Regions from separate parts of the Nisaea sp. genome, predicted to be linked through region 3. Evidence: riboswitches for the same ligand, from Rfam matches in the RefSeq annotation. Region 3 holds a riboswitch; each other region holds the start of a gene.

Region 1 (7,999 bases), 190 kb from region 3:
CGCAATGGTCCAGTCGACGGTCGGGGACGGCAGGCCGACATAAAACGGCACACCATTATCGTGGGCAGCCAGCGCTTTCAGGTAGGTGCCGATCTTGTTGCAGACATCACCGGCCCGCGTGGTCCGGTCGGTGCCGGTGATCACCAGATCGACCATGCCGTGCTGCATGTAATGCCCGCCCGCATTGTCGACGATCACCGTGTGCGGCACGCCGTGATTGCTCAGCTCCCACGCCGTCAGGCTGGCGCCCTGGTTGCGCGGCCGGGTCTCGTCGACCCAGACATGAACCGGAATACCCGCATCGTGCGCCAGATAGATCGGAGCGGTCGCAGTGCCCCAATCCACCGTCGCCAGCCAGCCCGCATTGCAGTGGGTCAACACGTTGATGGTCTCGCCCGGCTTCTTGCGGGACTGGATATCCTTGATCACCTCGAGACCTGCCTCCCCGATGGAGCGGTTGATCTCCACGTCCTCGTCACAGATTTCGCCCGCCAGCGTGAAGGCTGCATCCGCGCGCGCATCCGGCGCCAGCGGGCCGAGCTTTGTCCGCGCGGCATCAAGCGCCCAGCGCAGATTAACCGCCGTCGGCCGGGTCTCGTACAGCCGGTCATAGGCGTTCGACAGCCCTGCGTCGGAGGAATCCTCGCGCATGGCCAGCCACATTCCATAGGCCGCTGTTGCCCCGATCAACGGCGCGCCGCGCACCAGCATCGCCTTGATCGCATGGGCTGCGTCCTTCAGCGTCTCCAGCCGGGCAATCTCGAAAAGGTGCGGCAATTTCGTCTGGTCGATGATCTCGACCGCGTTGCCGTCCGGCGCCGGCCAGATCGTGCGATGCGGCTTGCCGTCGATCTTCATGGATACGCTCCCTCTTGAGCTGTCTTCTTAACTGTCCGCCCGCAGCGTGACTCCAAGCGGCGGCAATGATAAAACCCCGCCTGCCTGATTGCCATCACGCATTCTGGTACGCATTCCGGCATCAATCGCACGCAGCTGTCACCCGAGGATACACATGATCCCGCGCTATTCCCGCCCCGAGATGGTCAAGATCTGGGAGCCCGAGAACAAATTCCGCATCTGGTTCGAGATTGAGGCGCATGCCTGCGACGCACAGGCCGAGCTTGGCGTGATCCCGAAGGAAGCCGCCAAGGCAGTCTGGGAACGCGGCAATTTCGACATCGACCGGATCGACGAGATCGAGCGCGAGACCAAGCATGATGTCATCGCCTTCCTGACCAATCTCGCCGAATATGTTGGCGACGAAGCCCGCTTCGTGCATCAGGGCATGACCTCGTCAGACGTGCTGGATACCTGCCTCGCAGTGCAGCTCACCCAGGCGTCCGATCTGCTGCTGGCTGATCTCGATGCACTGCTGGCCGCGATCAAGCGCCGTGCCTTCGAGCACAAGATGTCCCCGACCGTCGGTCGCAGCCACGGCATCCATGCAGAGCCGCTGACCTTCGGCGTGAAGCTCGCCGGATATTATGCCGAGTTCGACCGTAACCGGACACGGCTGCTGGCAGCGCGGGCGGAAATCGCGACCTGCGCTATTTCCGGCGCCGTCGGCACCTTCGCCAATATCGATCCGCGCGTCGAAGAGCATGTGGCCGAAAAGCTCGGCCTCGTTGCCGAGCCGGTATCGACCCAGGTCATCCCGCGCGACCGTCACGCAATGTTCTTCGCGACCCTCGGTGTCATCGCCAGCTCGGTCGAACGTCTCGCCACCGAGATCCGGCATCTGCAGCGCACCGAAGTCCGCGAGGCCGAGGAGTATTTCTCGCCGGGTCAGAAGGGCTCGTCGGCCATGCCGCACAAGCGCAACCCGGTGCTGACCGAAAACCTGACAGGCCTCGCCCGGCTGGTCCGCTCCGCCGTTGTCCCGGCGATGGAAAACGTTGCCCTCTGGCATGAGCGGGACATTTCCCACTCCTCTGTCGAACGGATGATCGGCCCGGACGCCACCGTGACACTGGACTTTGCCCTCGCCCGCCTGACCGGCGTGATCGACAAGCTGCTGATCTATCCGGAAGGCATGCAGGCGAATCTCGACCAGCTCGGCGGCCTGGTCCACTCCCAGCGCGTGCTGCTCGGCCTGACACAGGCCGGCATGAGCCGGGAAGACGCCTATCAGGCAGTTCAGCGCAACGCGATGCCGGTCTGGCTGGAGGGCAAAGACTTCCTGACCCTGCTGAAGGCTGACGATGCAGTGACCGCGCTGCTCGACGCAGCTGCCCTCGAATCCCTGTTCGATCTCGGCTACCACACCAAGCATGTGGACACGATCTTCAACCGGGTATTCGGCGAGAGCTAAATTCTCGCGCAATCGGCAATAAAAAACGGCGCCTCAACGGGCGCCGTTTTCTTTTTAGCTTTCTGAAGCGAAGAGCGTATCAGCCCTCGGTCTTGAGCTGCTTCAGCGCAACCGTCATGAACTCTTCGAGCTTGTGGCGGATGCGGTGTTCGGAAAGATCGGCACCGGTGCCTTCGACGCTCTTCAGAATGAATTCCACGACATCGTCGACGCCTGGCTTTTCCATATCGGCCACAACGACTTCCTTGGCATAGGCAGCCGCGTCATCGCCGGTCTTGCCGAGAAACTCTTCGGCAACCCAGAGTCCAAGCAACTTGTTGCGCCGAGCGCTTGCCTTGAATTCGAGCTCGGAATCATGTGCAAATTTTGCTTCTTCGCCCTTTTGGCGTTTGTCGAAACCTGACATCGGTCGAATACCCCTTCGTCTCTTTCCCGTACTGAACACCAAACCAGCCGACTCATCGGTCTCCGGTATAGCGCAGAATCTTGAATGCGGCCGCAATCTATCAGGCGCGGCATCCTCTGTTAACCGGCAGATTGCCGCAATTCCGACGCTTGTCAAAAAATGTTTCAGTGATCTCTCACCCGGCGTAGGGTCTCCGCCATGTGCACCCTCGTTATCCTGCGCCGTCCCGGCCATTCCTGGCCGGTTCTGATCGCCGCCAACCGCGATGAAATGCAATCCAGATCCTGGCAGGCACCGGCCCGCCACTGGCCCGACCGACCGCATATCGTCGCCGGACTCGACGAGTTGAGCCACGGCTCGTGGCTCGGTGTGAACGATCATGGCCTGGCGGCGGGCATCCTGAACCGTCAGGGCTCGCTCGGACCGGCGGACGGGAAACGTTCTCGTGGAGAAATCGTCCTCGAAGCGCTCGACCATGCAGAGGCCGAAGCGGCCGCCAAGGCTCTTGGCGAGCTGGACGGAACCAGCTACCGCAGCTTCAACATGCTGATCGCCGATGCGGAAAAGGCTTACTGGCTGCGCAATGAAGCAACGGAAGACGGCGAGATCGATGTCTTCGAGATCCCCGAAGGCGTCTCGATTTTCACAGCGTACGACGTCAATGATCCGGACAGCCCCCGCGTGCGGCGGGCCTTGCCGCGCTTCCGAATCGCAATGGCACCGGATCCGGACAATGACGAATGGCAGGACTGGGAGAAACTCCTGGCGGACCGGACACGGGCGGTAGCAGACGAATATGGCTCGGCCATCAATCTGGATAATGGCGCCGGATTCGCCACCGTATCTTCATCCCTGATCGCCTTGCCGGGTGACCCGGGCCGCAATCCGGTCTGGCGCTTCGCGGGCGGTCCGCCGGACGAGACCGCTTTCTCTCCCGTTGATCTATCGGACTAGGCCTATGGCCAAGGAGAAACCCGCCAAACGCAAACCGAAGAGTGCGCCGCTCTCCAGCGATGCCATCATTGCCGCTGCCATCGATCTGCTGGACCGCGAGGGGCTGGACAATTTCTCCATCCGCAACATTGCCAAGGCCCTCGGCGTCTATCCCACTGCGCTTTACTGGCATGTGCCGAGCCGTCATCTCCTGATCGCCCGGCTGATCGCCGCCCTGTTTGCCGATGTGCTGCCGGAACCCGGGCCCGACTGGCAGGTTTGGCTGAAGGCCCTGTTCCGGCGGTACCGGGACGTGGTGCGCACGCATCCGAACATATCTCCCCTGATCGGCGGCCATCTGGTCTCCAGTGCAAGCGCCGACCTGAAACTGGTCGAAGGCATTCTTGCCACCCTCGCCCGGGCCGGTTTCGCGGGAGAGGATCTGGTGTCCGCCTATAATGCTGTCATTACCGGCCTGTGCGGCTATGCCACCCAGGAGTTCGCCCATGTCTTTCCCGATCCGGACGGCGATCTGAAAGCGTCCCTTACGGCCAGTGTCGAAGCTGCTGATCCTGCGCTTTACCCGACCCTGGCCGCGGAACGCCACCTGCTGCTGAACCGGGCGCTGGTACTGCGCTGGCAGAATGGAACCGAGTCTTCGCTTGAGCCCGGGTTCGAGATGTTTACGGACGCTCTGATCGCTGGTCTGGCGCAAAAAGTTCAACGCGACGGCAATCTCGAATAGCTTCTATTGTACACCGTACAATAATATGATTTTCTTCGCTCCAGAGCATGATCCACATTCAAAATCAGGAGCGGGCAGTGGCGGCTGAAATCAACGAAAACGGCGGAACATTTGGCAGCCACGGCGGGCCGATCGACGTTTTCTACATGCCGGAAGGCAGTAAGCGACACCCGACCGTCTCACACGGCAAGGGTGCCTGGATCTGGGATACCGAGGGACGACAATATCTGGATGCATGTTGCGGACCGGTGGCGACCAATCTCGGCCACGGCAACGAACGCGTCATCGCTGCCATGACCGATCAGGCGCACAAAATCTGTTTTGCCGGCCGGCAACATTTCGAGAACCAACCCAATATCGATCTCGCCAATCTGGTTTCTGAACATGCCGGCCCCGGCTTCGAGCGTGTCTTCGTCTGCTCTGGCGGATCTGAAGCGAACGAAGCCGCCATCAAGCTGGCAAGACAATACGCCATCTCTCAGGGTGAGACCGCGCGCTGCAAGGTTCTGGGCCGCGACCCCGGCTATCACGGCTCCACCCTCGGGGCCGCCGCGATCAGTGGCGACCCGGCCTCCGAAGCATTGTTCTCCGGTATGATGAAAGTGATGCCGAAAGTGCCGGCGCCCTTCAATTACCGGCTGCCGGACAATCACGACGCCGACAGTTATGCCCGGCATGCCGCCGCCATGCTTGAACAAGCCATCCTTGAAGAAGGCCCGGAAACGGTGCTGGCCTTCATCATGGAGCCGGTCGGGGGCCTCGCCACCGGCGCGCTGGTTGCACCCGACCATTATTACAAAGCGGTGCGGGACATCTGCACAAAGCATGGCGTACTGCTGATCTATGATGAGGTGATGTGCGGCGCCGGCCGAACCGGGACTTTCCTGTGTGCCGATCATTGGCCGGATGCGAAACCCGACATGATCACTTTGGCCAAGGGTATCGCGGCCGGCTACACACCGCTCGGCCTGGTGTTAGCACCGGCTGCCATGGTCGAAGCCGTCACCCGCACGGGCGGCTTCATGCACGGCCACACCTATGTCGCCAATCCGCTGAGTTGCGCCGTCGGTCATGCAGTGGTGAGCGAGCTGGTCGAAAACAACCTGATGGCAAATGCGACGAAGATGGGAGAGCGTCTGCGGGCCGGTTTGCGCGATCTGCAGACCCGCAGCGGTATTCTCGGCGACGTCCGTGGGCTCGGCCTGTTGAATGCCATAGAGATCGTGCGTGACAAGGAAACGAAGGAAATTCTGCCAGCCTCCCGGCAGGCGCTTTCACGGATGATCGAGATCGGCATGCAACATGGCCTGCTGCTCTATTCCCGGCGGACAGCAAACGGGAAATACGGCGAATGGCTGATGGTGACGCCGCCCCTCACCGTCACCGGAGACGAAGTGGACGAAATCGTCAGCCGCCTCGGGAAGACCCTCGCCGCCTTCGAAAGTGAGCTGGATTAACCCTTTTCATCGGATTGGTTCCCGCCTAGGCTTCACGCATTCCAAGGGGTGCCCGTACGGGCTGAGAGGCATTGCGCCGACCCTTCGAACCTGATCCGGGTCATGCCGGCGTAGGGATGGAAACGCGTTACCGCTCTTGCAGCCACACGCACCCCATTTATCCTGAAGCCTCCCCGGATCTCTGTGCAACCGACTGCAAGGGATCCACCTTATGAACAAGCACTCCCCCATCGCCGCCGTTACCACGGGACCGTTGCCGGCCTCGCGCAAGATCTATGTGCCGGGCAGCATCCACCCCGATATCCGCGTGCCGATGCGCGAAATCGCCGTACACCCTTCCGCCGGGGAGCCGCCGGTGACCGTCTATGATCCGTCCGGCCCCTATACCGACGCCGACGCCCATATCGATATCGAGGCTGGACTGCCTGCACTGCGCCGGGACTGGATCACCGCGCGGAGCAATGTCGAGACCTATCAGGGCCGCATCGTGAAGCCGGAAGACAACGGCAATGTCGGCGACGGCAATCTGGTGACGGAGTTCGGCGCCATCAAGCCGCCGCTGCGCGCCAAACCCGGCGAACGGCCGACCCAGCTCGCCTATGCCAGGGCCGGTATCATCACGGCGGAGATGGAGTTCGTCGCCATCCGCGAGAACCAGCTCCGCGAAGAGCTGAAACAGACCGCACGCGATGGTGAGGATTTTGGCGCCTCCATCCCGGACGTGGTGACACCCGAATTCGTCCGGGACGAGATTGCCCGGGGCCGGGCCATCATCCCGGCAAACATCAACCATCCGGAAACTGAACCCATGGCCATCGGGCGGAATTTCCTGGTCAAGGTGAACGCCAATATCGGCAATTCCGCCGTCACCTCCTCCGTCGCGGACGAGATCGACAAGATGGTTTGGGCCATCCGCTGGGGCGCCGACACGGTGATGGATCTTTCCACCGGGCGGAACATCCACAATATCCGCGAATGGATCATAAGGAACTCGTCGGTACCGATCGGCACCGTGCCACTCTATCAGGCTCTGGAGAAGGTCGACGGCGTTCCGGAAGCCCTGAGCTGGGAGGTCTATCGCGACACGCTGATCGAGCAGTGCGAACAGGGCGTCGACTATTTCACCATCCATGCCGGCGTCCGCCTGCCCTTCATTCCGCTCACCGTGGACCGGGTTACCGGGATCGTCAGCCGGGGCGGCTCGATCATGGCGAAATGGTGCCTGGCCCATCACAAGGAGAGCTTCCTCTACGAGAATTTCGAGGAAATCTGCGAAATCATGGCCGCCTACGACGTTTCCTTCTCGCTCGGGGACGGGTTGCGGCCGGGCTCAATCGCTGACGCCAACGACAAGGCTCAGTTCGCCGAGCTGGAGACGCTCGGGCAACTCACCAAGATAGCCTGGAAACATGATGTGCAGGTGATGATCGAGGGCCCGGGCCATGTGCCGATGCACAAGATCAAGGAGAACATGGACAAGCAGCTGGAGGCCTGCGACGAGGCCCCGTTCTATACGCTTGGCCCGCTGACCACCGATATCGCCCCCGGCTACGATCACATCACCAGCGGCATCGGCGCCGCCATGATCGGCTGGTTCGGCTGTGCCATGCTTTGCTATGTGACGCCTAAGGAGCATCTCGGCCTGCCGGACCGGGACGATGTGAAAACGGGTGTGATCACCTACCGCATTGCTGCCCACGCGGCGGATCTGGCGAAAGGTCATCCGGGAGCACAACGACGGGATGATGCGCTTTCACGGGCGCGCTTCGATTTCCGCTGGGAGGATCAGTTCAATCTGTCGCTCGATCCGGAGACGGCCCGCGACTTCCATGACCAGACATTGCCGAAGGAAGCACACAAGACGGTGCATTTCTGCTCCATGTGCGGTCCGAAATTCTGCTCGATGCGGATCTCGCACGAGCTGAAGGACGAGGCGAAACAAGGCATGGAAACCATGGCCGAGCTGTTCCGGGACAAGGGTAGCGAGATCTATCAGGCATCGAACGGCAAGGCCGGATAAGAGAAACCGGGTCCCGGATCAGCCGGGACCCGGACCAGCCATCTGCAACGCCCGGACCACGCAGAGCCGCGGGTCTGCTTCCCTGATTGTGTTTGTCCTACCTTATGTTTATATGGAGCGGCATTTC
Region 2 (7,999 bases), 950 kb from region 3:
CGCGCACGCCCTCACGGCCGGTTTCCTTCCCTGTCGCGTCGAGCACAGCAAAGCGTTCCGCCCGCTCGTTCCCGAAGGTCGGCAGTTCCGTGCACCAGAGGCAGATTGGCTCCCAGTCATGCCCGAAGATTGTCATCTGCCGCTGCGCCATGCCGAGCACATAGGTCTTCACCAGCATGGAATCGATCATCGGGTTCAGCGTTGTCGGGAACTGGGTTATTCCGATGACGAGCTGTTCACGCGCGTCTGCGGGGCGGGGAAGGGAAAGTGCGGAAAGAAACAGGAGCAGCCAGAAGGTCAGGACGCGGGCGGATCGTCGCATCGGGGGCTGTCTCCGTCTCGGTGGATTGATCTTGAAAGAATAAGAGGCGCGGCGGGGGATTTCCAGCGCCGCGCTCCGGTATTGATAAATCAGGTCAGCGGAATATCCAGCACGTGTTTCCTGAAGGCTGGACGCGCGGCGATCCGGTCGTACCAAGCCTCAAGAGCGGGCATGGACGGCCGGTCCTGGATCAGGGTCATCCAGCGGTAGCAATTGATGGCAATCGCGATGTCCGCCATTGTCAGTCTGTCGCCCATGATGTAGTCGCGACCCGTCAGCCGCTCATCGAGGATCTTCCAGATCGGGATCATGTTATCCCGCGCGCCTTCGATTGCCGCCAGATCACGCTCTGCTTCAGGTGTCCGGACCAGGCCCCAGAAAATCACCGTGATCGGGGCCAGAACGGTAGTCTGCAGCCAATCCATCCAGCGGTCCGCATCCGCATAGGCGCGTGGGTCTGCCGGCGCCATGTCGCCAGCCGAGTACTTGTTGCAGAGATAGCGAACGATGGCGTTCGATTCCCAGAGGACAAAATCGTCCTCGATGATCGTCGGAACCCGGGAATTGGGGTTCAGGGAGAGGTAATGACTGTCTTTCGTGTTGGCGAAGGCCCCGCCGAAATCCTCGCGCTCATTCGGTATCGACAGCTCCTCGCAGAGCCAGGTTACCTTCTGCACGTTGCTCGAATTATTACGGCCGAGAATCCTCAGCATCACTCTTCCCCCAGATTGGTTTCTTATTAGACGTCGACGGTTTCGCGGGTAGCGGCCCAGCCGTCCGGATCGCGCAGGAACTGACGCACTTCGCTGAGCTGCGCTTCGGTGAAGCCGCGCTTTTCCGCAGCCGCCAGCACATCCCACCAGGTGCAGAGACCGTGCAGATCGACGCCTTTCTCTTTCATGGAGGAGGTGCTTTGCGGGAAGTTGCCGTAGTGGAAAACCACGAAGCAGTGAGCAACCTCGCCACCGGCTTCGCGGATGGCGTCGATGAAGGAGAGCTTGGAGCCGCCATCCGTTGCCAGGTCTTCGACCAGAAGGATGCGCGCGCCATCTTCGAATGTGCCTTCGATCCGGGCGTTGCGGCCGAAACCTTTCGGCTTCTTGCGAATATAGAGCATCGGCAAACCGAGCAGGTCGGCGATCCAGGCGGCGAAAGGAATGCCTGCCGTCTCACCGCCGGCCACGGCATCGAACTGCTCGAACCCGGCCTTCTGGGCAAGCAGTTCGACGCCCATCTCCATCAGCTGCTTCCGGGCGCGGGGGAAGCTGATGATCTTGCGGCAATCTACATAGACCGGGCTGAGCCGACCGGAAGTGAAGGTGAACGGCTCTTCCGGGCGGATATGCACGGCTTCGATCTCGAGCAGGATATTCGCTGCGGTCTCGGCGATGCTCTGGCGGAAGTCGGGGGTTGTGCTCTCGTCCATCGACGGGGATCTCCAAAGGCGGGCTAGGCGATTTTCGGCGAGCATAAACCAAGCGTCAGCGCTGTTCACCCTCGGAAAGCAGGATTGTTTTCAAGCGCTCGTGAGAAAGTGCGGCTGCGGGCTCATTCAGGACCAGAGTGCCCCGGTGCAACACCGCGATCCGATCGGCCACGGAGAGGGCCGTGGCTGTGCTCTGCTCCGCCAGAAGCACAGCGGCACCATCATCCGCAAGCCGGCGAATGGCGGGAAACAGCTCCTGGCAGATAACGGGGGCAAGGCCAAGCGATGGCTCATCCAGCAACAGGATTTCCGGGCGCTGCATCAGCGCGCGCGCTATGGCGACAACCTGTTGCTGCCCGCCGCTGAGGCTCCAGCTTTCCCGTTCGAGGATGGTGCCGAGCAAAGGGAAGAGGGCGCCGAGTTCGGCAATCCGCCCGAGGCGTTCGGCGTGCGATGCAGCCATTGCGGCATGCAGGGTGTCCGAAACCGTCATGCCGGGGAACAGGCGGCGTCCTTCGGGGCAATAGCCGATGCCGAGCCGCGCCCGGTCCGGTGTGTCGGTGCCAGAGAGTGACTGGTCCCGGAACAGGATTTCTCCATCCGTGAGCGTTTCCAGGCCCATGGCGGCGCGCAGCAGGCTCGATTTTCCGGCGCCATTCAGGCCGATCAGGGCAACGATCTCTCCTGGCGCAACATCGAGAGTGAGGTTGCGCACCGCCATCGCGCCGCCGCGCCGTACGGAAACATTCCGGAAGGAGAGCAGCGCGGCACTCACAGCGGGCTCTCCCCGAAATAGGCGCTGATGGCCGCCGGGTCACGGGCAACGTCGCGGGGCATTCCCTCGGCGACGACCTGTCCGGCACTGAGGCAGATCACCCGGTCCGCCAGGGGCAGCAGGAAATCCATCGCGTGATCGATCAGCAGGATGCCATGGCCCGCATCCGCCAGCCGCTTCAGCAAAGCTGAAAGCTCCGCGCGTTCCACCTCGTTCATCCCGGCGGCCGGCTCGTCCAGAGCGAGGACGGAGGCGCCAGCGGCAAGGGCGCGGGCGATTTCGAGATGCTTCAGGGCCGCCGGTGGCAGGGTTCCTGCGCGTTCGTTCGCGCGGCTTAAGAGGCCGACCTCGCTCAGTCGGGCCTGAGGGCTCTCGCCTTCGGAGACAACCGCCTCAACGCTCTCCAGCACGGTCAGGTCCGGTGCGATCTGCGGATGCTGGAAACTGCGGCAGAGACCGGCGCGGGCAATGAATTCTGGTGGTTTGCCGGTGATGTCACTGTCGCCGAGACGGATTCGCCCACCATCCGGTTTCTCGATGCCGGAGATCAGGTTGACCAATGTCGTCTTACCGGAGCCATTCGGGCCGATGAGGCCGAGAATTTCGCCAGGGGCGAGGGTGAGGGAGACGCCGTCCAGCGCGGTTACGCCGCCAAACTGTTTGGACACAGTCTCCACGGACAGGCTGAGCGGAGCGGGCGCATGCGGTGCCGCAGCGTCGCCTGTTACGATTGCGGATGCCTTGCTTTCCCAAAAGAGACTGGCAAGTCCGCGCGGCAGGAAGACGATGGCGGCGAGCAGGGCCGCGCCATAGACCACAAGATAATAATCTGCAAAATCCCGGAACCACTCCGGCAGATGAACCAGCAGCAGGGCGCCAAGCACGGCCCCGACGGGTGAGGTGCGTCCGCCAATCACGGTCATGGCGAGGATCAGTACCAGGACGTGGAACTGCAAGACGTCCGGTGAAACGACGCCGACCGCGTGTGCCTGCAGCGCTCCGGCAAGTCCGCCAAAAGCCGCGCTGGCGATGAAGAATCGGAAACGGATTGCCGCCCCGTCGATACCGAGCGTGGTGGCGGCCAGAGGCGCTTCCCGCAGGGTCTCGACCGCCAGCCCAAGCCGTCCGGCTGTCATCCTGTGCGAAATAAGGAGTGCCAGGCCGACACAGGCCCAGACCAGTATGGTCAGCGGCAAGCCGTGCCCGAAGGAAACCGAGCCGATCTCGATGGGCGGCACTCCGTACAGGCCGTTCGCGCCGCCGGTGACCTCTGTCCAGTTCGTGGCGACGAGGAGGGCGAGTTGGGCGATGCCGAGGGTGGCGAGCGCGAAATAGTGCGAGGCGAGACGGAGCACGGGAATTGCGATGAGGGCGGCCAGAACGCTCGGCAACAGGATGCCTGCGGCCAGTGTCAGGGGGAATCCAAGGCCGAGTTCCAGCGCACCAAGACCTGCCGCATAGGCGCCAAGCCCGAAGAAACAGCCCTGAGCTAGTGACAGTGCACCAAGGCGGCCGAAGATGAGCTGATAGCCAATCGCGGCAATGGCATAGATCCCGGCACGGGTCAGGACATGCAGAGCGTAATCGCCTGCGTAGAACAGGGCATAGAGCGCCAGCGCGGCAACTACGGCGCCGAGAATCAGACGGGAGCGCGGGTTAGACACGGGCGCGTGCCCGCTCCGGCAGAAGCCCCGACGGTCGGAACACCAGCATGACCAGTAGCAGCGCATAGAGCAGGGCCTCTGCTACCAGATAGGAGGTAAGCGCGGCGACAAGGGTCTCGAAAATGCCGATCAACATTGCGCCGATCACCGCCCCGTCGAGCCTGCCCCAGCCGCCGATGGTTACCGCGATATAGGCTTTCAGCATGAACAATCCGCCATCGTTAGGGCTGACGAAGAACTGGTTGGACAGCAGCAATCCGGCCGCGCCCGCAAGCGCGATGGCGAGCGCGAAGGAGAGGGTGATCATACGCTTCGGGTGGATGCCGATGGCGGCCGCCATTTCAGAATCCTGTGCCACGGCGCGCATGTGTCGCCCGGTCTGGGTCCGGCCGAGAAACAGGCCAGTCCCGGAGATCAGGGCGGCTGCACAGGCCATCACCGCGAGTTGCTGCAGCGAGATGGACAGGCTGCCAATGGTCATAGGGGCGCCCGCGATGAGCGGAGGCCCGGCCCGGGGCGCGGCGCCGAAAAGGGCGTTCGCCAGATGCTGCAGCACCAGTCCGGCGGCGATGGTGCTGACGAAGACCGCGACCTGATGGCGTTTGCGCACGGGGAAATAGGCAATCCAGGCGAAGCCGGCCCCGACGAGTCCCATCAGCCCCATCACCAGCGGCAGCAGGAGCAGCCCTGGCAGCGCCGTCGCTTCGCCGATCAACGGGGCGAGCGCGATGGCGGCGAAACCGCCCGCCATGACCAGCTCGCCCTGGGCGAAATTCACCGCCCCCACGGCGTTCAGCACGATGACGAAGCCAAGCGCGATAAGGGCATAGGCGGCGCCGAGGGCGAGACCGTTCAGCAGGATCTGGGTGAGAGCAATGGTTGACATGGCTGGGGCGGGTGCCGGGTGCGGCTCTATTTCACGCCGCTGACATTCTCGTAGCGCCGCTTGATCGCCGGTACCGCGCTTTTGCCATCGTAACAGACGATGACCGCGTCATGCGCCATGTTGCCCTCGCCGTCGGATTTGTAGGTCATGGCGAGCCCGTCATAGCTGTTGCTGGCCAGCCAGTCTCGCACTTCTTCTGCGGTTCTGGCGCCTGAATTCCGCGCCGCGATCATCATGGCCGCGCCGTCATACTGGGCCAGCGAGAAAGCGTCGGGCTCGGTTCCAAAACGGGCTCGATATTCCGATGTAAAATCCTCAACCGGACCTTCTGGCTCAGAAATCGGCGAGGACGCACTTTCGGCGCAAACACCGGCGAGCTGCTTCGGGTCCAGCAGGGCGGCCGTGGTCGGCTGGTGCATGGCGGAGCCGGCAAGGATCGGCAGGGCGATGTTATGGTCCCTGGCCTGGCGGATCACCAAAGCGGTAGAGCCGGAATGCAGGTGCAGCAGGATCAGGTCGGGTTTGGCCTCCTGCATCCGGGTCAGGGCAGGCAGCATGTCCTTCACCGAGACGTCGATGGCTTCCTCAAACACCAGCGGCGCCCCGAGATCATTCATGATCCGGCGCAAATGCTCCGCACCGCTCTGCCCGTAGGCAGTGGTCTGATGGAGCAGAGCCGGGCGTTTGGCGCCGAGTTCCTCGATAGCGTACCGGGCCTGCGCCACCTTCACCACGCTGTCGCCCGGGAAGAAACGGAACACCCAGGGAATGCCGATCTCGGTGATCTTCGCCGTGCCGGAAACGGTGAGCAGCGGAACGCCGGCGCGACCGGCGATGGGCAGCATGGCCAGCATTTGCGTGCCAAGCATGGAGGCAACGGCGGCACTCGGCTCGCCCTCCAGCGCCCGGCGCAACGCGGTGACGGCACCTTCTGGAGAGGTGCCTGTGTCGGTCACTTCGGGTTCCAGATCGAGATCCTTGCCATAACGCTCGATGGCCAGTACCGCGCCGTTGCGCTGGGATGTTCCTTCAAGAGACAGGAAGCCGGTGATCGGCACCAGCACGGGGATTGTCTCGGCTTTTGCGGTCAGACTTATGGCCATAAGCGCGGTCAGCGCGACGGCGGCGGTTTTCAGGAACATTCCCGGCACTCCAATAGGTCCGTTCGACGGAACGGCAGATTCAAAATCGGGGCGAGAGGAATGAACGCGACCGCATCTGCAGTCTCGTGACGTCTCCCTGCGCCGGCATGACCCGGATCAAGTTCGATGGGTATCCTCTCAGTTCCGGCTACGAATTCCGAAACACCCCAGCATCACGAGGCCAACCTGCGGCCCGGTCATAAACTTGTCAAGAGACGGTCGGGGAAGAAGCCGTGAGCAGATTGAACCGGATTAGTTCCACGGAGTGGTTTGTCCGACCGCGTCCCCAGCCTATTATGCGGCCAACAAGAAAATCTGATGCGGAGGAAAAACCCAATGTCGAAAATCAATATCGCGGTGATCCCGGGCGACGGTATCGGCTGGGAGGTCATTCCGGAAGGCATCAAGGTGCTGGAGGCAGCGGGGGCGAAGTTCGGCATTGAGTATGATTTCACCGAATTCGATTGGAGCTGCGAGCGCTATAAGAAGACCGGCATGATGATGCCGATCGACGGGATCGAGCAGTTGAAGGAATTCGACTCGATCTTCCTCGGCGCCGTCGGTTTTCCGGGTGTGCCGGACCATGTTTCGCTCTGGGGCCTGCTGATCCCGATCCGCCGGGAGATGGAGCAGTATGTGAACCTGCGCCCGATCCGGATGCTCAAGGGCATGAATTGTCCGCTGGCGAACCGGACGGCGGAAGATATCGACTTCTATGTCGTGCGCGAGAATAACGAGGGCGAATACTCGTCCATTGGCGGGCGCCTGTTCGAGGGTACGGACCGTGAGATGGCGATGCAGGAAAGCGTCTTCACCCGGACCGGAACCGACCGGATCATGCGTTTCGCATTCGAGCTTTGCCAACGCACCGGCAAGAAGAAGGTAACCTCGGCGACCAAATCCAACGGCATCATTCACACCATGCCTTACTGGGACGAGCGCTTCGCGGCGATCTCGAAGGAATACCCGGATCTCGCGACGGACCAGTATCATATCGACATTCTGGTCGCGAATTTCGTGCTGCATCCGGACTGGTTCGATGTGGTCGTCGGCTCCAACCTGTTTGGTGATATCCTGTCCGATCTCGGCCCGGCCGTTGCCGGATCCATCGCTATCGCGCCGTCCGCGAACATCAATCCGGAGAAGAAGTATCCCTCCATGTTTGAGCCGGTGCATGGCTCTGCCCCGGACATCGCCGGCAAGGGGATTGCCAACCCGATCGGCCAGATCTGGTCCGGCGCCATGCTGCTGGAGCATCATGGGCATCAGGAAGCGGCGGACGCCATCGTTGCTGCCTGCGAGACGGTGATTTCAGGTGGTGGGCCGAAGACCCCGGATCTTGGCGGTCAGGCCACGACAGCCGATCTTGGCGATGCCATCGCCGCCGTGCTTCGGGACTGAGCTTATGCAGTCTCCTGTTTATTTCGAGGACCTGGAAATCGGCCAGGTCCTCCGTTCCCAGCGCAAGACCATGACGGAATCCGAGATCATCGATTTTGCCTGGAAGTATGACCCGCAGCCCTTCCATATCAGCGTGCCGGATGCCGAGGAGAGCCATTTCGGCGGCGTCATCTCCAGCGGTTTCCAGACCCTTGCCGTCAGCTTCAGGCTGGCCTGGCAGGCGAACGGACTGCAGGCGACCAATCTCGGTGCCGGAACCATCGATCAGCTGAACTGGCTGAAACCGGTGCGGCCGGGCGATACTCTGAGCTTGGAGATGGAAGTGCTGGAGAAACGTCAGTCCCGCTCCAAACCGGACAGGGGCTTTGTCCGGTTCAAATACA
Region 3 (7,999 bases):
CGCCGCCAAGCGATCATGTTCCACGCGGTCGCCTGCGCGAAGACCGAGCCGCTCGACCGTTCCCGCAACGACCTCAAGAACAGCCTTCACGCGAAACCGGGAAGAGATTACCTGCGTCGATAACGGCGTCGTTCGTTCGGAGATATGCAAAATCGTTCCATCACGGTCGAGGAACAGCATGTCGAGCGAGATCAGTGTGTTTTTCATCCACATCGATATCTTTTGCTTGCCCGGGTAGATGAAGAGCATGCCGGCATCATCGGCCAACTCTTTCCGGAACATCAGTCCCGAAGCCCGGGTTTCTGGTGTGTCGGCAACTTCGACTGTAAAGACATGCTCTGTATCGCCGCGATGCAATACCAGACGCGCGTCTTCGCCGGCTGTTGCCTTGAAGGGAACGACAGCCAACAGTCCGAGCACAAATATCGCGCCAATTACGGTCTTCAGGGAGTGGGTCAAAGCGGATACTGCCTGTTCAGTGTCATAGACCATTCATCCGATAATTGACTCCCGTGCCGAGCTCAAGAGCGCTGACCGCATCATGGGAGCAAGCGGGCAAGATCCTGCACGGCGGATCGCACATCTCCTTCCAACGGAACATCGGCCAGTGTTGTGAACCAGTGCGCCGGCGGATTGCGCCCACGGCTATGATTCCAAAACAGCTCGCGCAAAACGCTCTCGGCTTCTTTATCGAACGAGATGCCTCGCGGATCGGTGCCATTCAAATGCGCCCAGATGCCAGTCCAGCAACGGGCAACAGCCCAGGGGTTATAACCACCCCCTCCAACCACAAGAACGCGAGGAGCAAGAGACGAAAGGCGCTGAACTGCCTCCCATATCGCATTGTTCGAAAGCGATAATTTGCTTTGCGGGTCATCGGCCAACGCGTCGCATCCGCTCTGGATGACGATCGCGTCCGGACGGAAACCCTCCCCTATCGGCAGGATCGCTTCCTCAATCAGAAACCGGAGTTCGGTATCGTTCATATCTTTCGGAACCGGGAAGTTCCGGGCCATGCCGCCGGCCCTGTCTTCCGCGGGTCCTGTGCGGGGCCAGCGATCATCCTCGTGAATGGAGATCGTCAGAACACGATCCTCGTCGTGAAAGGCATCCTGCACACCGTCGCCGTGATGGGCGTCGAGGTCGACATAGAGGACTCGGGACAGCCCCCCGTCGAGCATGGCGAGAATACCAAGCACCGGGTCGTTGAAGTAACAGAACCCGTAGGCCATGGCAGGGCGGCCGTGGTGGGTACCTCCCGCCAGAGAGTGAATAGTGCCGCGTTCGACCGCGGCCAGGGTTCGTCCGGCCAGCAAGGATGCCCCCGCCGCCGTTGCCGGACGGCTGAATATCTCCGGGAAGACCGGGTTTCCGCTGCGGCCGATATTGTAGCGTTCCTTCACCTCGTCACTGACATGCCCGTCCCGTTCAGCCGCAACCACGGCGGCGATATAGTCGGGGGCGTGAAAGCGGGCGAGCTCATCCGGTGTCGCCATCGGGCTGTCCACGAAACGACTTTCGTCGAGCAAGCCGAGCGCACGGGCGAGATCCATCACCGGCGTTACCCGCTGGATCGAGAGAGGGTGCGTCGCGCCGTACCGTGATTTTCGGTAGATCTCGCTGCCGATCAGGATCGGGCGGTCTGGAAAAACATCCGGTATGGCGGGGTCCAGGTGTTCCTGTATCTGCGAGTCGCGCACCCTCATGCGGTCCTGCTGATCACGGCCTGCTGGGGCGCGACCTTCCCTTCCTCATCGGGAAGCAGGAATTCGGGAAGGTCATAGGCTTTCAGACTTTCCCAGTGCTGCTCCACGTCTTCCGCCATCAGGTCCCGGACGATCCCCGAGACAAGACGTGGAACCGCGAACTTCATCGCGTTGATGGAAGACCCGGAGGGCCCGAAGCTGAGCGTTGCGCCATAGGTGAAGAGCCTAACGTTCCGGAGCCATCCGGCCGTCCCGGCATCCCGCTCCTGAAACGCATATGAAGGATCGAGATAGGGAAAGGACTGGAGACGCGGGTTTTCCTCACCGGCCGGCGGGCTGTATCGGTCGCACCAGGTAGCCGCCGACGCGGCGATCTCGGAAAACTCCGGCCGCGCCGAAAGATCGATCGCGAAGCCGGTTCCAACAATCAGGAAATCTGCTTCCAGTTTTCCTTTCGGAGTCTCGATGTCGATCTGGTCGCCTGTGATTGCACAGGACAGCCATGGGGCGCCGGTGAGGAGCTCAAAGTTCTTGTGCTTCGCGACTCTCTGCCAGGTTTCTTTCGGGAAGGCTTCGCGCAAGCTCATGAGATGGTTCATGAAGCGCCAGCGCCAGGTATCGTCCAGATCCGCGAAATGCCCGAGAAAGCCGGGAAAGGACAGCCACTTGAAAGGCTGCACCCGCTGCAATTCTTCTCGCCGGCAGCAGACGCTCACCCGTGCGGCACCTGCCTCCAGCGCCGTCGCAGCATTGTCAAACGCCGACGCACCGGCCCCCAGCACAGCCACGCGACGGTCGCGAAGTTTCTCGAAATCGATAGTCTCGGAAGCATGTGACCAAAACCGTCTGTCGAGCGCACTGATTTCCGGCGGCGTCCACCAATTCCCGGGCGTTTCAATACCGGTTGCGATCACAATCTTTCTTGCAAGCACTTGCTCCCGGGTACCGGATCGCAAACCAACGAGGTCCACGCAGATCAGATCGCCATCCGCGGCGGGCGCAATCCGCTCCGCCGAGACCTCGTTCTCGATGGCTATATCGAGAACCCGGCGCAGCCAGAGCAAGTAGGAGGCCCAGTCTTCCTTTGCGATCTTGTTGAGATCCTCCCAGGCCGCTCTGCCATACTGCGCTACGAACCAGGACCGGAAGGCGAGCGAGGGAATATCAAGATCGGGGCCGTTGACTTCTTTCGGCGACCGCAGTGTGGGCATCCGCGCATAGGTCAGCCAAGGGCCTTCAAACCCTTCCGGTGATCGATCCACGATGCGCACCCGCTCGATACGGGCCCGCTTGAGGGCGTGGGCAACAGCAAGGCCGCCCTGCCCGCCGCCAATAACCAGCACATCGAGGACAGGGCGCCCATCCGGAGCGTGCCGCTCGGGTACCCAGGCCGCGTTGGGATAAGAAATGGTCCGGAGATCCTCCGCGACCCGCACTTCAAGTGCATCAAGTCCAATGACCAAGCCTGCGTCGCTCACATGATCCCCACAGAACGTCTTGTTTCCCTGTCACTAGGTAGCGCGCTTTGGCGCTCTCATCCAGTGGGGCACAATCTGACGGCTTGCTATGGGAATGAAGCTCGCCCATATTTGCCGCTCAATCAGGGGAGCTGCAGGTGCGGCTGAGAGGTTCCGGGAGGAACGACCCTAAACCTGATCCGGGTAATGCCGGCGTAGGGAGAGCAAATGACCCGGCACAGCCTTTTCAGCAAGATCCCGATTTCCCAGAACCTTGATGCTGGTGACGGCTCATGAATGCTGTCCGCGGGTTAATCATATTCGCCGGGATACTGGCCGTCTGGCAGCTCATCGTCAGCATCAGCGGCACGCCCGTCTATATACTGCCGGGCCCGCTTCCCGTCGCGGAAGCCTGGATCCGTTCAGCCTCCCTGATCGCCCGTCATGCTTCTATCACTCTGGCAGAAATCCTGCTCGGCCTTACCCTGGGCACGCTTTTCGGTGGCGCGACGGCGCTCATGCTGGCCTGGTCTGCCCGGATACGCCCATGGCTGCTGCCGGTTCTGGTCATCAGTCAGGCGGTGCCGGTCTTCGCGCTTGCGCCGATCCTCGTGCTTTGGCTCGGCTACGGCATGGCGTCCAAGGTGGCCATGGCCGCGCTCATCATCTTCTTTCCGGTAACCGCGGCGATGTATGACGGCCTGCGCCGGACAGATCCGCTGTTTATCGATTGCGCACGCACGCTTGGCGCCAATCGCCTTGAGCTGTTGCTGCATGTCCGACTGCCGGCCGCCCTACCCGCTTTCGCTTCAGGGTTGCGCGTGGCGACTGCCGTGGCCCCCATCGGCGCGATTGTTGGCGAATGGGTCGGCTCCAGCTCGGGGCTCGGCTACCTGATGCTGCACGCAAATGCACGATTGCAGATCGACGTCATGTTCGCCGCACTCTTCACTCTCTCGATCCTCGCCATCACGCTCTATTACGGGATCGATTTCCTGCTCAGGGCAGCCATGCCCTGGCAAGCCGGCGAAGCCCGGCCAACATTGCATACTGGAGGAAACTGAATGTTCACCCGGACCGCCGCGCTTCTCGCCGCGCTGATCGTCCTCGGCACAGCGCCGGCCAATGCGGCAGACAAGCTGACCGTCCTTCTGGATTGGTTCGTCAACCCCGATCACGGCCCGCTGATAGTTGCCGACAAAAAAGGTTTCTTTGCCGATGAAGGCCTTGAGGTCGAACTGATCGCCCCGGCCGACCCGAATGACCCGCCGAAACTGGTCGCCGCGCAGAAAGCCGATATCGCCGTTTCATATCAGCCGCAGCTCCACATCCAGGCAGCCGAAGGCCTGCCGCTGGTGCGCTTCGGCACGCTGGTCGCCACTCCGCTAAACACGCTCGTGGTCCTGAAGGACGGGCCGGTGAAATCCATCGCCGATCTGAAAGGCCGCAAAGTCGGGTACTCGGTCGGCGGCTTCGAGGATGCGCTGCTCGGCGCCATGCTGGAGAAGCACGGCCTGACGCTCTCGGATGTCGAACTGATCAACGTGAACTTCTCGCTCTCTCCCTCGATCATCTCGGGGCAGGTCGATGCCGTGATCGGCGCCTTCCGGAATTTCGAACTGAACCAGATGGATATTGTCGGCAAACCGGGCCGGGCTTTCTTTGTCGAGGAGGAAGGTGTGCCGCCCTATGACGAGCTGATCTATATCGCGCACAAGGATCGCCTCGACGACCCGCGCCTGAAGAAGTTCCTCTCCGCCGTGGAGCAGGCAACCCAATATATCGTCAACCATCCCGGCGATGCCTGGATGGCCTTTATCGATGGCCGCAAAGAGCTGGATGACGAGCTGAACAAGCGGGCCTGGCGCGATACCCTGCCCCGTTTCGCCCTGCGCCCGGCAGCTCTAGACCGTGGCCGCTATGACCGGTTTGCCGCCTTCATGAAAGAAGCCGGTTTGGTCACTAAAGACGTAAAAACAGAATCTTACACGATCGAATTAAAGTAACCAGAAGCGCCCCGCACATCCGATAAGGACGTGCGGGGCGAGCTGATCATCCAGCGGCTGTTGTTGACGCCCGCGTACTCTCCACAAAGCCCATGTAGAGCTGCCGGGCCCGCTCGAAAACCGGCCCTGGTGTCAGGGCACGTTCCTCAAAGCGATTGATCGCCTGGATTTTCCCATAGTTGCCGCAGACCAAGATCTCGTCCGCTGATTGCACATCGTCTGCCGTCAGCGTCACTTCCTCGACCGGAATCCCATCATCGCTCAACAGGCCTATCAGACGCCGTCGGGTGATGCCGGAGAGGAAAGTGCCGTTCGCCGCCGGTGTCCGCGCGACGCCGTCCTTCACGATCCAGATGTTAGCCGTTGAGAACTCGGCGACATTGCCATTTGGATCAAGCATGAGCGGAAGATCAAAGCCGCGCTCCCGAGCTTCCTTCAACGCACGTTGCCCATTCGGGTAGAGACATCCCGCCTTTGCGTCTGTCGGACCCTGATTAATGGCATTGCGGCGGAAGCTGGAAAGGCATGCAGAGCCGGCAACGGCATCGGGCAGCGGTGCCTCGAAGACGGCGAGCACGAATTCCGTATCGTCCCCTTCCGGTGCCACTCCCTGCCCGGTAGAGAAGAACATCGGCCGGATATAATAATCCAGATCCTGCGGCAGCCTTTGCACCGCTTCCCGGCAAAGAGCCTCGATTTCAGAAGGCTCAAGCCCGGGCGTCAGCAGCATCGCCTTTGCCGAGCGGACCACCCTCTGACAATGCAGGCCTATGTCGGGCAGCGCACCTTTAATGCCCCGGGCACCGTCAAATACGCTGCTGGCCGACCAGAATGCGATCTGCAGCGGGCCGGACACCATGGGTTCGTTTGATAGCCATTCGCCGCGGTACCAGAATATTTGTTTCATTTGTCGATCTCCATACGCAACAAAATAGGACAGTAATATTGTCCTTTATGTTTTGTGAGACCAGACAAACTTTGTCATGGAGACAATCCGAAACACGTGCCAACAGCCATTTGACACCCAATCAGGTATCCGTTTCAGGCACTACACTGGCGGCTATGGTTCCATCCAGCGCCTCATAATCTCCGTAGCCTATGTGCTCGTAGATATCTTTCCGGGACATCAGGCGGTCGAGAAACCCTTCCTGTCCGCCCTGCTCGGCCAAATGCTGATAGAGCGCGCGCACGATCCCGGCTTCCGCCCGCAAGGACGTCACCGGCCAGATCACCATGCTGAAGCCCCATTCCTGAAACTGCTCGGCTGTGAAATACGGGGTCTTGCCGAACTCCGTCATATTCGCCAGCAACGGCACGTCCAGCGCTTCGGAAAAGGCTCTGAAATGCGCTTCTTCCGTCAGGGCTTCAGGAAAGATCGCATCGGCTCCAGCGGCGACATAGGCCTTGGCCCGCGCAATTGCAGAATCCAGCCCCTCCGACGCCATCGCATCCGTCCGGGCAATAATCCGCAGATGACTGCGAGCCTTGCAAGCGGCAGCAATCTTTGCGCTCATGGAGGCCGTGTCGTTCAGCAGTTTGTCCGACAGGTGACCGCATTTCTTCGGCAGCATCTGATCCTCAAGCTGAACCGCTGCCGCCCCTGCCTCCTCCAACTCACGACAGAGCCGCATCACATTCAGCGCTTCGCCATACCCGGTATCGCCATCGACAATGAGGGGGATCTGAGAGGCCCGCACAATGGTGCGAACCTGATGAACCAACTCCTCCATTGTCATCATGCCGAGGTCAGGAAGAGCCAGGCTTGCGGAGAGTGCCCCGCCCGAAAGATAGAGCGATTCGAAGCCTGTATCGCGCGCAATGACAGCAGAAAGGGCATCATGCGCGCCAGGGATACGCAGAATTTCCCGCCGGTCCCAAAGCGCTGCCAGCCGATCGCCCGCCGGAGTCGCCACCTGTTTTTGCAGAAGCCATGCCATGTATTTCTTCCCTCTTCCGCGCCATGTTGCCGGGATTCTCATTGGTTAATTCGGCGCTTCAGAGATTGCACTCAGCCGCGCCCTCGTGTCATTGCATTGTCATACCTGTATTGACAATGCTGGCGTGCTGTTGGATTGGTTCCTGGTACACCAGATCGCTGCCTGTGGGCTGAAAAACGAATTTGGTCGATAAACGCGAGGGAGACGCGTCGATGAGGCACATCTTAGGTCTGGGAGCGAGCCTTGCCGCTTTCTGGATGCTGTTGTCCGGATCGATCAGTCTTGACCACAAACTGGTTCTCGGGTTCGGCGTCGCGTCCATCATCCTGACATTGTATCTCGCCATCCGTATGGACCGCCTTGACGGCTTCCCCGTCTCGATCCGTCTCAGCCCGAACCTGATCCGGTACTGGATCTGGCTCGCCAAGGAGATCGGCAAGGCGAATATTGATGTCGCCAAAATTGTCCTTGCCCCGAACATTAAAGTTTCACCGCGCATGGTGCGGGTGAAAGCAAGCCAGCAAACCGATGTCGGCATTGCGACTTTCGCCAATTCCATCACACTGACGCCGGGTACGGTCTCCGTCGATATCGAGGATGACGAAATCCTGGTGCATGCGATCACCGACGACATGGCGGCAGGCCTGATCGAAAGCGATATGGATGAACGGGTTACGGCCTTGGAGTTGAAGTACCGATGATGTTTGCCGCGGCCGCCGCCGGCCTGATCATTCCGATGCTGATGGCGCTGGCCCGCGGCCTCATCGGACCGACCCTTTACGACCGGGTGCTTGCCGGAAACAGCTTTGGCACCAAGACGGTCCTGCTGATTGCTGTGCTCGGCTTTATCGGTGGCCGACCGGACTTTCTGGACATCGCCCTGCTCTACGCCC

What was found. Region 3 has a riboswitch for thiamine pyrophosphate ahead of VOI22_RS04525 (ABC transporter permease). Riboswitches for the same ligand answer to the same signal wherever they lie in the genome.
Region 1: linked by a shared signal. The riboswitch ahead of thiC (phosphomethylpyrimidine synthase ThiC) and the one ahead of VOI22_RS04525 (ABC transporter permease) in region 3 are both predicted to bind thiamine pyrophosphate.
Region 2: linked by a shared signal. The riboswitch ahead of VOI22_RS09020 (ABC transporter substrate-binding protein) and the one ahead of VOI22_RS04525 (ABC transporter permease) in region 3 are both predicted to bind thiamine pyrophosphate.

Annotation. Positions count from the first base shown of each region.
Region 1 covers NZ_JAXMNY010000001.1:758,863-766,861, reverse strand. The annotation lists gene mtnA (S-methyl-5-thioribose-1-phosphate isomerase) at 1-858, opposite strand, end outside; gene purB (adenylosuccinate lyase) at 1,013-2,311, shown strand; gene VOI22_RS03605 (DUF1476 domain-containing protein) at 2,391-2,717, opposite strand; gene VOI22_RS03600 (NRDE family protein) at 2,916-3,671, shown strand; gene VOI22_RS03595 (TetR/AcrR family transcriptional regulator) at 3,676-4,395, shown strand; gene VOI22_RS03590 (aspartate aminotransferase family protein) at 4,473-5,852, shown strand; TPP riboswitch at 5,887-5,986, shown strand; gene thiC (phosphomethylpyrimidine synthase ThiC) at 6,064-7,872, shown strand.
Region 2 covers NZ_JAXMNY010000001.1:1,901,090-1,909,088, reverse strand. The annotation lists gene VOI22_RS09050 (peptide ABC transporter substrate-binding protein) at 1-322, opposite strand, end outside; gene VOI22_RS09045 (glutathione S-transferase family protein) at 412-1,035, opposite strand; gene VOI22_RS09040 (orotate phosphoribosyltransferase) at 1,062-1,748, opposite strand; gene VOI22_RS09035 (ABC transporter ATP-binding protein) at 1,804-2,523, opposite strand; gene VOI22_RS09030 (branched-chain amino acid ABC transporter ATP-binding protein/permease) at 2,520-4,187, opposite strand; gene VOI22_RS09025 (branched-chain amino acid ABC transporter permease) at 4,180-5,073, opposite strand; gene VOI22_RS09020 (ABC transporter substrate-binding protein) at 5,100-6,215, opposite strand; TPP riboswitch at 6,292-6,395, opposite strand; gene VOI22_RS09015 (tartrate dehydrogenase) at 6,552-7,616, shown strand; gene VOI22_RS09010 (MaoC family dehydratase) at 7,621-7,999, shown strand, end outside.
Region 3 covers NZ_JAXMNY010000001.1:952,922-960,920, reverse strand. The annotation lists gene VOI22_RS04540 (DUF192 domain-containing protein) at 1-492, opposite strand, end outside; gene VOI22_RS04535 (acetoin utilization protein AcuC) at 540-1,706, opposite strand; gene VOI22_RS04530 (NAD(P)/FAD-dependent oxidoreductase) at 1,703-3,184, opposite strand; TPP riboswitch at 3,299-3,402, shown strand; gene VOI22_RS04525 (ABC transporter permease) at 3,457-4,227, shown strand; gene VOI22_RS04520 (ABC transporter substrate-binding protein) at 4,228-5,169, shown strand; gene VOI22_RS04515 (branched-chain amino acid aminotransferase) at 5,216-6,076, opposite strand; gene prpB (methylisocitrate lyase) at 6,198-7,106, opposite strand; gene VOI22_RS04505 (Na+/H+ antiporter subunit E) at 7,319-7,807, shown strand; gene VOI22_RS04500 (monovalent cation/H+ antiporter complex subunit F) at 7,804-7,999, shown strand, end outside.